Regions from separate parts of the Nonomuraea sp. KM88 genome, predicted to be linked through region 3. Evidence: riboswitches for the same ligand, from Rfam matches in the RefSeq annotation. Region 3 holds a riboswitch; each other region holds the start of a gene.
The links. A riboswitch is a leader RNA that binds a small molecule or an ion and turns the genes downstream of it on or off. The one in region 3 is predicted to bind cyclic di-AMP.
Positions count from the first base shown of each region.

Region 1: another riboswitch for cyclic di-AMP. It lies ahead of ACTWPV_RS48635 (coiled-coil domain-containing protein); the one in region 3 lies ahead of ACTWPV_RS12360 (C40 family peptidase).
Region 2: another riboswitch for cyclic di-AMP. It lies ahead of ACTWPV_RS35355 (CHAP domain-containing protein); the one in region 3 lies ahead of ACTWPV_RS12360 (C40 family peptidase).
Region 4: another riboswitch for cyclic di-AMP. It lies ahead of ACTWPV_RS35875 (hypothetical protein); the one in region 3 lies ahead of ACTWPV_RS12360 (C40 family peptidase).

Region 1 is NZ_JBQQCC010000038.1:7,624-9,813, reverse strand. Features, by position in the region: gene galT (galactose-1-phosphate uridylyltransferase) at 1-743, shown strand, start outside; cyclic di-AMP (ydaO/yuaA leader) riboswitch at 810-952, shown strand; gene ACTWPV_RS48635 (coiled-coil domain-containing protein) at 958-1,920, shown strand; gene ACTWPV_RS48630 (response regulator) at 1,940-2,190, opposite strand, start outside.
Region 2 is NZ_JBQQCC010000014.1:286,893-289,082, reverse strand. Features, by position in the region: gene ACTWPV_RS35360 (ABC transporter ATP-binding protein) at 1-522, shown strand, start outside; gene ACTWPV_RS35355 (CHAP domain-containing protein) at 608-1,294, opposite strand; cyclic di-AMP (ydaO/yuaA leader) riboswitch at 1,307-1,443, opposite strand; gene ACTWPV_RS35350 (Gfo/Idh/MocA family protein) at 1,561-2,190, opposite strand, start outside.
Region 3 is NZ_JBQQCC010000003.1:596,603-598,792, reverse strand. Features, by position in the region: gene ACTWPV_RS12365 (NlpC/P60 family protein) at 1-485, shown strand, start outside; cyclic di-AMP (ydaO/yuaA leader) riboswitch at 881-1,043, shown strand; gene ACTWPV_RS12360 (C40 family peptidase) at 1,117-1,638, shown strand; gene ACTWPV_RS12355 (hypothetical protein) at 1,794-2,190, shown strand, end outside.
Region 4 is NZ_JBQQCC010000015.1:120,100-122,289, reverse strand. Features, by position in the region: gene ACTWPV_RS35880 (alpha/beta fold hydrolase) at 1-338, opposite strand, end outside; gene ACTWPV_RS35875 (hypothetical protein) at 377-904, opposite strand; cyclic di-AMP (ydaO/yuaA leader) riboswitch at 1,082-1,216, opposite strand; gene ACTWPV_RS35870 (DUF5302 domain-containing protein) at 1,379-1,579, opposite strand; gene ACTWPV_RS35865 (class I SAM-dependent methyltransferase) at 1,655-2,190, opposite strand, start outside.

The DNA.
Region 1 (2,190 bases), on a different contig from region 3:
GGCTGAGTGAGGTTCGTCCGGGGGTGGGGCGGTGCGAGGTGGTGTGCTTTACCTCGGATCACTCGTCATCCTTCTCGAAGCTCTCCGACGCCCAGGTGCGGCTGGTCATGGAGGCGTGGGCCGACCGTACGGCCGAATTGTCCGGGATCGAGGGCGTGGAGCAGGTGTTCTGCTTCGAGAACCGGGGCGAGGAGATCGGCATCACGCTGGCGCATCCGCATGGCCAGATCTACGCCTACCCGTACGTCACGCCCAGAACGAAACTCCAGCTCGGCGCCGCGGCCCGCTACCAGGGCCCGGGCAACCTGTTCGCCGATGTGCTGGCCGCCGAACGTGCCGCCGGGACACGGGTGGTGGCCGGCAACGAGCTGTGGACGGCGTTCGTGCCCGCGGCCGCGCGCTGGCCGTACGAGGTGCACGTGTATCCGCACCGGCAGGTGCCGGACCTGGCGGCGCTCACGGAGGAGGAGCGTGCGGCGTTCGCCCCGCTCTACACCTCGGTGCTGCGGGCCTTCGACGGGCTGTTCGGGGTCGTGATGCCGTACATCTCGGCCTGGCACCAGGCCCCGGTGCGGCGGGACCGCGAGCTCGCGTACCTGCATCTGGAGCTCTTCAGCATCCGGCGGGCGCCCAACAAGCTCAAGTATCTGGCGGGCTCGGAGTCCGCGATGGGCTCGTTCGTCAACGACGTGCTGCCGGAAGAGGCCGCGCGCATGCTCCGATCACAAGTAGATCAAGAATAGATTTCTACTTAAGGTCGCATGTCTCGTGATCTACCACTAATATCCCCTTATGCATCGGCCGTAACAGCCGTTGCACCGCCTAATCCTGGGCGAGTTGCCCGGGAGCCGGGGACCCATCGCACCTGGGGTGAATCCACATCCGTGGTAGGGATACGCAGCTCCCATACCCGAACCCGTCAGCTAACCCGGCCGGCAGAGGGAGAGGAACACCTACGTGGCGGCTTCGTCCCCCGCGAGTCTTGCCATCGGTCTCATCACCGCCGCCGCCGTCGTCGTTTCGGCGGCCCCGGCGTCCGCGGCGTCCACGGCCCCCAAACCCAAGGAGTCGGAGCTGCGCGCGCAGCTCAAGCAGCTCAACAAGAAGGTCGACAAGCTGATCGAGGCCTACAACCTCAAGCGCGTCGAGCTGGCCAAGGCGCAGAAGTCCGCCAAGGCGGCCAAGGCCCGGCTGGCCACCGCCGAAGAGGCGCTGACGACGGCCGAGAAGCGGGTCGCCGAGATAGCCCGCCTGCGCTACCAGAACGGCAACCCCGGAGTGCCCGTATTCATGTTGCCGGAGAACAGCGGCGGCGCCGCGGTGCTCAATCAGGTCACCGCCGAGCAGCAGGCGTTCGTGCAGGGCGTGGCCAGGGCGCGCGACGAGAAGAAGAAGGCCTCCGCGCAGGCCGTCGAGCTCGCCGACAAGATCCGCAAGGACGCGGCCGAGGTGGCCGGTCAGCGCGACGAGGCCGAGGACGTCATCGACGACATCGAGAAGAAGCTCCAGGACCTGGTGCCGTTCGGCACCAACCGCAGGTCAGACGGCGGCTGGGCACCCGAACTCCCGTCCGGCTCCGACAACATCACGCCGCGCACGCGGCTGATGAAGGAGCAGATCGGCAAGAACTTCGCGCTGCCCTTCACCGTCGGCTGCTTCCGCTCGGGCTCCAGCGGCGAACACCCCCTGGGCCGGGCCTGCGACTTCATGATGAGCACGGGCGGCTCGATGCCCTCCGCCGCCAACGCCGCCCTGGGCGACCGCATCGCGGAGTGGGCCATCAAGAACAAGAGCAGGCTGGGCGTCAAGTACGTCATCTGGAAGCAGCGCATCAACCACGGCTCGGGTTGGAGCACGATGTCCAACCGGGGCAGCATCACCGAGAACCACTACGACCACGTGCACATCTCGATGAACTGAGGGCAGGTCGGTTCGGCGATCACCGCGTCGACGGGTTGACGAGCCCGCCGTCGTAGGCGGCGATGACGAGCTGGGCCCGGTCGCGGGCGTGCAGTTTCGCCAGGAGGCGGCCGATGTGGGTCTTGACCGTGCCGACGGTGAGGTGCAGGTGCTCGGCGATCTCGGAGTTGGACATGCCCGTGCCGACGAGGGTGAGCACCTCTCGCTCGCGCTGGGTGATGTGGCCGAGGTCACGTGTGGCCGGAGCGGGATGGGAGCGTCGCAGCACGT
Region 2 (2,190 bases), on a different contig from region 3:
GCCGTGTTCCAGGACTGGGTGCCGTTCGAGCTCACCGCCGCCGAGACCGTCGGCATCGGCGACCTGCCCCGTATGGACGACCGCCCCGCCGTGGAGCAGGCGCTGGCGCGGGCCGGCGCCGCGGACGCGGTGTCCGATCTGCCCAGGGGCCTGGACACCGAGCTGGGCGACAGCTTCGAGGGCGGCGTGACGCTGTCCGGCGGGCAGTGGCAGAGCCTGGCCCTGGCGCGCGCGTCGATGCGGGAGGAGCCGCTGCTGCTCGTGCTGGACGAGCCGACCGCCTCCCTGGACGCTCCCGCCGAGAGCGCCGTCTTCGCCCGGTACGCGCAGGCCGCCCGCCGCCACCGCGCCGCCATCACCCTGCTCATCACCCACCGCTTCCCGACGGTGCGCATGGCCGACCTGATCGTGGTGCTGGACGGCGGGCGGATCGCCGAGCAGGGCGCTCACGGCGAGCTCATGGCCCGCCAGGGCCGCTACGCCGAGTTGCACGCCATCCAGCGGGCGGCGGCGGACGGTTAGGCCGCCGGCCGCCCGGGTGGCCGGGCGGAAACGCGAGCGAGCGCGCGTTCCGCACGGGACGCGCGCTCGCTCGCGGTGATCGGGGTCAGGCGGCGTACTCGGGGTAGCCGTAGCCGACGACCTGGGACTTCGGACGGGTCCGCTCCTCGACCTTGCCGTTGCCGGTGTTGCCTTCGATCGTGGAGATGGTGCCGTCGCCGTTGTCCTTCACGACGAAGCCGACGTGCTGGATGTCGGTGATCTTCTTGCCGCCGTCCCAGGAGAAGAACACCACGGCGCCGGGCTTGGCCTTGGTGCCGAAGCGGTCGTTGGCGGCGAACCACTTGGCGTGGGTGACGGTGTAGGCGTCCCAGCCGATCTGCGGGCGGGCGCCGGTCTGCTCGCCGACCCAGGAGACGAACATCGAGCACCAGGCGGCGTTCAGGTACGCGGCCCGGTTGCCGCCGTCGCGGGCGATGGTCTCGGCGGCGCGCTGCGAGTCGGCGTACCACTTCTGGTACGGGGTGCCGCCGCCGGCGGCGTTCTCGGAGGTGCCGACCTGGGACTTGGCGAAGTCCAGGACCTGGGAGGCGGTCACGTTGACCGTGGTCTCCTTGACCGCGCGCTTCTTGGAGTCGGTCACCGGGGAGACGGCGGCCGGCTTGTCCGCGGGCGGGGTGTCGGCGTTGGCCGCGGCGACGTTGACGCCGAGGGCCGAGGCGAGGACGCTGGCGCCGAGCGCGGCGCAGGTGATGGTTCGCTTGGGGATTGCGGTAAGACGGAACGTGGCCATCGAGGGGGTAACTCCTTGCTTCCATGCCGCTTACCGGGTTAGCTGACGGGTTCGGGCGTGGAAGCTGCCCTACGGCACCGGAGTGCCGATTCACCCCAAAGGACTTGGGTCCCCGGTTCCGCGTGATGCGGATTCAGCGGTCACAGGACGATCCTGTGATCTATCGTGCGATGGTCAGACATAGCCGGACAAACCGGACGTATGCCGTAAGATGCCCCACAAGGTAATACATGAGGCAAGAGGATTACAACTGCATAAAGGCCCAGCTAGGCGAGTTGCCGGCGAGCGTCGGCCAGAAGCCCTGACATGGCAAGGGATTCGTCAAGGGGCATGATCGGGGATTCGGTCCTGCCCTCGGCCGTGGCGGCGCGGACCTCGCGGAGCTCACCGGCGTATCCGTTGTCGGCCGGATCGAGCACATGCTCTTCCGGCTCCATGGAAGGCCCGGTGAGGACGATCCGCTCCGGCGCCCAGAACGGCGCGTGGATGTCCGCCCGCATCCGCGTACCTACAACACAGGCCTGGTTCGGGTAATTCCCCAGCAAGGAGGTTTCCACGAAAGCCCGCCTGCCGCCGGGATAGAGCAACACCCCGCCCGCCTCCGCGTCAACCCCGCTCGGCGCCAGGGAGCCCGTCATGCGCAGGCCGGTGGGCATGCCCAGAAGCAGCTGGGCCAGGCCGAACGGGTAGACCCCCAGGTCGAGCAGCGAGCCCCCGCCCAGCTCCGGGGCCCACAGCCGGTGCGCCGGATCGTACGGCATGGCGAAGCCGAAACTGGCCTGCACCGACCGGATGTCGCCGAACCGCTCGTCGGCGGCGATGAGGCGGATCAGCGGGTTGAACCGCATCCACATGGCTTCCATCAGGAACACGCCCGCCTCGCGCGCCAGGCGTAC
Region 3 (2,190 bases):
GCGAGGTCGAGAAGGAGCGCAAGGAGATCCTCGGCCTGATCGCCAAGCAGAAGAAGCTCCTGAAGAAGCTGGGCGCCTACAAGACCGGTGACCCGAACAGCACCGGCATCGCGTACACGGGACCGGCGTCGGGGAACGCCGCGGCGGTGCTGCGGTTCGCGTTCGCGCAGGTCGGCAAGCCGTACGTGTTCGGCGGGACGGGGCCGGGCGGCTACGACTGCTCGGGGCTGACGCAGGCGTCATGGCGGGCCGCGGGCGTGTCCTTGCCGAGGACGACGTGGGCGCAGTGGGCGTGGGGCGCCAGCCGCAAGGTGTCGCTGAACGCGCTCCAGCCCGGTGATCTCATCTTCAGCGAGGGTCTGGGGCACGTCAGCATCTATGCGGGCAACGGGAAGATCGTCCATGCGCCGCAGACGGGCGACGTGGTCAAGGTCGTCAGCCTCTCCGCCTACGGCCGCAGCCTCGTGGGCGCCGTCCGCCCGTAATTCCGTCCCTCCTTCTACGACGCACCATCGTTGCCGTCGTGCGGGCGGTCCGCGATCACGTTCCGCACTCTCTTGATCACCTTGGGTCGAGATCATACGAGGCGGAATGTGACAAACGCGACATCTGACCCCTGACAAGACGGATGTTTCGCGAATGTGAGCAGGGTCACTTTTTGGTAACGACGCCCCCTGTTCCAACAGGGGTTCGGGAGTTTACTGAGGCCTTAGTCGATCTTTACAGCCTGACTCGGCTTTTGCTGATCCTTGACCGTTCCGCGTAGCTTCTGGCGTCGTCGCGGTGCACAAGCCATGGCGCCGTGAACCCGCATCGGTCCCTCCCGATGTGAAGACAGATGAAGATCCGCTGGTCATCGCCGCGATATCCCCATGACACGGGCGATGACCTGCCGAATCCGTGCAGTCAGGAGGCACGGAACCGGGGACCCAGCGATCCCAGTTCCCCAGGGATCAGGGGTGAATCGGCGCGCCATCGCGCCGTAGGGCGACTTCCAGGCCCGAATCCGACAGCTAACCCGGTAGGCGTTCGTGGAAGACCCAAGGAGAAATCCTGTCTACCTCCCTGCACAACCCCCGTCTGTCCCGCCTTGCCCTGCCTGGCGTCGTGCTCACGATGACCGTGACGGCCGGAGGTCTGGTCCTCCACGCCCCCACGGCTCAGGCGGCGACGAGGAGCGACACGGCCGGCGTCTCCTCGGTGAGGGCGGCCACCGCTGCCACCACCGCGAAGTCGGCCAAGGCCGCTCGCAAGCGGGCAAAGATCGCTCGGCAGAAGGTGAAGGCCGGCAAGGCCATCGCCGTGGCCAAGAACCAGATCGGTGACCCGTACCGTTACGGCGCCACAGGCCCTGGTTCGTTCGACTGCTCCGGCCTCGTCCAGTACGCCTGGAAGAAGGCCGGGGTGAAACTCCCGCGCGTGGCGAGCAGCCAGTTCGCCGGCATCAGGAACAAGGTCTCCTGGCGCAACCTCAAGCCCGGGGACCTCATGTTCTTCAACGGGCTCGGCCACGTGGGCATGTACGTCGGCAAGGGCAAGATGATCCATTCGCCGCGGACAGGCGAACGGGTGCGCATCGACAAGCTGGGCGGATGGCGCAGGTCGTCGTTCGTCGGCGCGGTCCGTCCCGGCCTCTGATGAGGCCCCGCCCGGGCCCGGGAGACCTTCCGGAGCCCGGGCGGGCTCCCGTGGCAGCCCGTCCTCACGCTCGTCGGCGGCCCCTCGTCGGCGGCCCCTCGTCGGCGGCCCCTCGTAGGGGGCCGGCCCTAGTCGGGCCCACTACGATCGGCAGCGTGTCCGAGCAGGTGAGCCGACGAGCCGCGCTGGCCGCGCTCCTCCTCCTCGGCCTCGCCGCCGACGCGCCCGCCCCCGGATCGCCCGTCTTCCCCGCGCACGCCCGTGACCTGTGGCCGGACGGCCAGGTCACCGCCCGCGGGACACGTTCCCTCGTCACCGGCCACCGCGCCGCACCCGGCACGCTCAGCGAACTCGCCCGCCGCGCCGACTCGGCGGGGCTGCGGGTCACGGCCGTGCTCGGCCGCCCGGTGCGGCCCGTGGTCATCGTTCCCGGCTCCGCGCAGGACGCGGCCCGGCTGGCCGGCGTGGAGCGACTCGACGGGCTGGCGGCGGTGGCCGACGGCGGGCGGGTGATCGTCGTCCCCGAGTCGTTCGGCAGGCTCACCTCCACCG
Region 4 (2,190 bases), on a different contig from region 3:
ATCATCCCGCCCATGGACGCGCCGACCACGTGGGCGGCCGGCCAGCCGATGGCGTCCATGAAGCCCGCGGTGTCGTCGGCCAGGTCGTCCAGCAGGTACGCCGAAGGCGCCCCCGTCGTGGGAGCGCCCTGGTCGTGGAGGTGGGTCGACAGGCCCGCGTCGCGGTTGTCGAACCGGACGACGTGGTGCCCCTGTTCCACCAGGAGCTCGCAGAACCCGTCGTCCCAGTGGGTGAGCTGCGCGCCGAGCCCCATGATGAGGAGCAGGGGCCGCCCGTCGGGGGAACCGATGCTCTCGTAGGCGATGTCGATGCCGTTCGCGGCTACGCGGAGGGTCACGGTGACCAGAATGTCATTCTGGCGCCGCGTTCGTAAAGTCAGCCCCGCCGGGCGTAGGCGCCGGTCGAGAAGGGCACCGGCCGACCCTTCTTGCCCAGACCGTCACCCCACTTGGTGATGACATAGTCGATCTTGATGTGCCCCTTGCCGCCGTTGCCGTTGACCATCAGCGAGCGAGGGTTGAAGGTGCCGCCAGTCAGGTCGGCGAACGTCTTGGCGTCGAGATCCAGCATGATGCCGCGGCTGGAGGGCTCCCCGGGCCCTCTGTCCCCGACGAAGAAGGGCATCTTCTTGCCCTTGTAGATCACGTACCCCTCGGTCAGCAGCGGCCAGCTCGGGCTGGCGGCCATGCCTTTCTGCATCGGCTTGCCGCTGGCGGGCAGGCCGGTGTCGCCCGCCCTGCCCGAGCCGTCGTCCCAGAAGTACGACGCCGTGGTGGAGCCCTTGTACAGGGCCTTCTCCTCGGCGCCGGGATCGGCGTGTGCCGCGGTGCAGACGACGCTCATCGAGCCGACGGCGGAGGCGGTGAGCAGGGCAAGGGAACGCAGGCCAAAACGGGGAGACATGAAAGTGTGAAGTCCTTCGCGAGGGGACGAGGGGGAGGCACGCCGGCAAGAGGGCACGGCGCTGCGGCACGCCCGAGCGACTACATCGGGCGAGGGAAAGAAAGGGGGGAAGGGGGGCCGCTCAGGCGGCGGCCGGCGCTACGCGATTCGGGGATACGCTGCGGTCATACATGCGTTCTGTCCTCTCCATCACACCTACCGGGTTAGCTGACGGGTTCGGGCGTGGAGATGCCCTACCGGCACGGGCCGGATTCACCCCAGTGAGGTGGGTCCCCGGTTCCCGATCGAGTCGGGATTCGGCGCCAGCCGGAGGCCCTCTCTTGGGTAAGGGCCAGGTCACCGGCTGGTAATGGCGGCAACTCTAGCAGCGAATCGGACATACGCAAACGATTCGCCATGAACCGGGCAAAGATCTACCTTGCGCGGGAATACGAAAGGGGGTACGGCATGCCGTACCCCCTCGGTCCTTCCGGCTCAGCCGCCGCTCTTGCGCCTGAACGATCTCTTACTCGCAGCCGGGCCGTGCGCCCCGTGAATCTTCGATGGGTCGACGCCCCTGCCACCAGCGCCGGAGCCCGCGTGCTGGTTGCGCTTGCGCTCCAGTGCTTCGCGGAACTTGCGCTTCATCTCGTCCTCGGGAGTTTCGCTGACTTCCGGCTCCGGTGATTCCGCCATGAGGACCTCCATGGTGTTGGGGACAACCACAGCTTCGCACGGCGTCGCTTTCGATGCGAAACCGACTCCGCCCTGTCACCCGTCGCGGGTGAACGCCAGCAGCCGGAACACCGGGTCCGGCCCGTCCCGCCCCTGCCCGTGACCCACGAACGTGGTCTCGCCGGCCTGGCGCAGACCGTGCCGGACCGCCTCCGCCACGACCAGTTCCCGGCCGTCGGAGGGACGCCGCCGCCCTCCAGGCCCGTGGGCGGCGCGCTTGTCCACCGTCGTGACGTACACCCCGCCCGGCCGCACCACGCGCGCGGCCTCGGCGATCACCGGGCGGGCGTCGTCGAGCAGGTGCAGCAGCCAGATCGTGGTGACCGCGTCGACCGACCCGTCGCGTACGGGTAACGCGCAGCCGTCACCCAGGACCACGTGCACGCGCCGCGCGGCGACCCGCGCCATGCCGGCGGAGGCGTCCACGCCGAGCACCCGCAGGCCACGCCCGGCCAGTTCCCTGCTCACCAGCCCGGTGCCGCACGCGACGTCGAGCAGCGTGCCCCCGGGCAGCAGAGCGCGCACGGCCTCCGCGGCGGCCTCGGCCCGCGGCAGACCGCCACGGGTCTCGT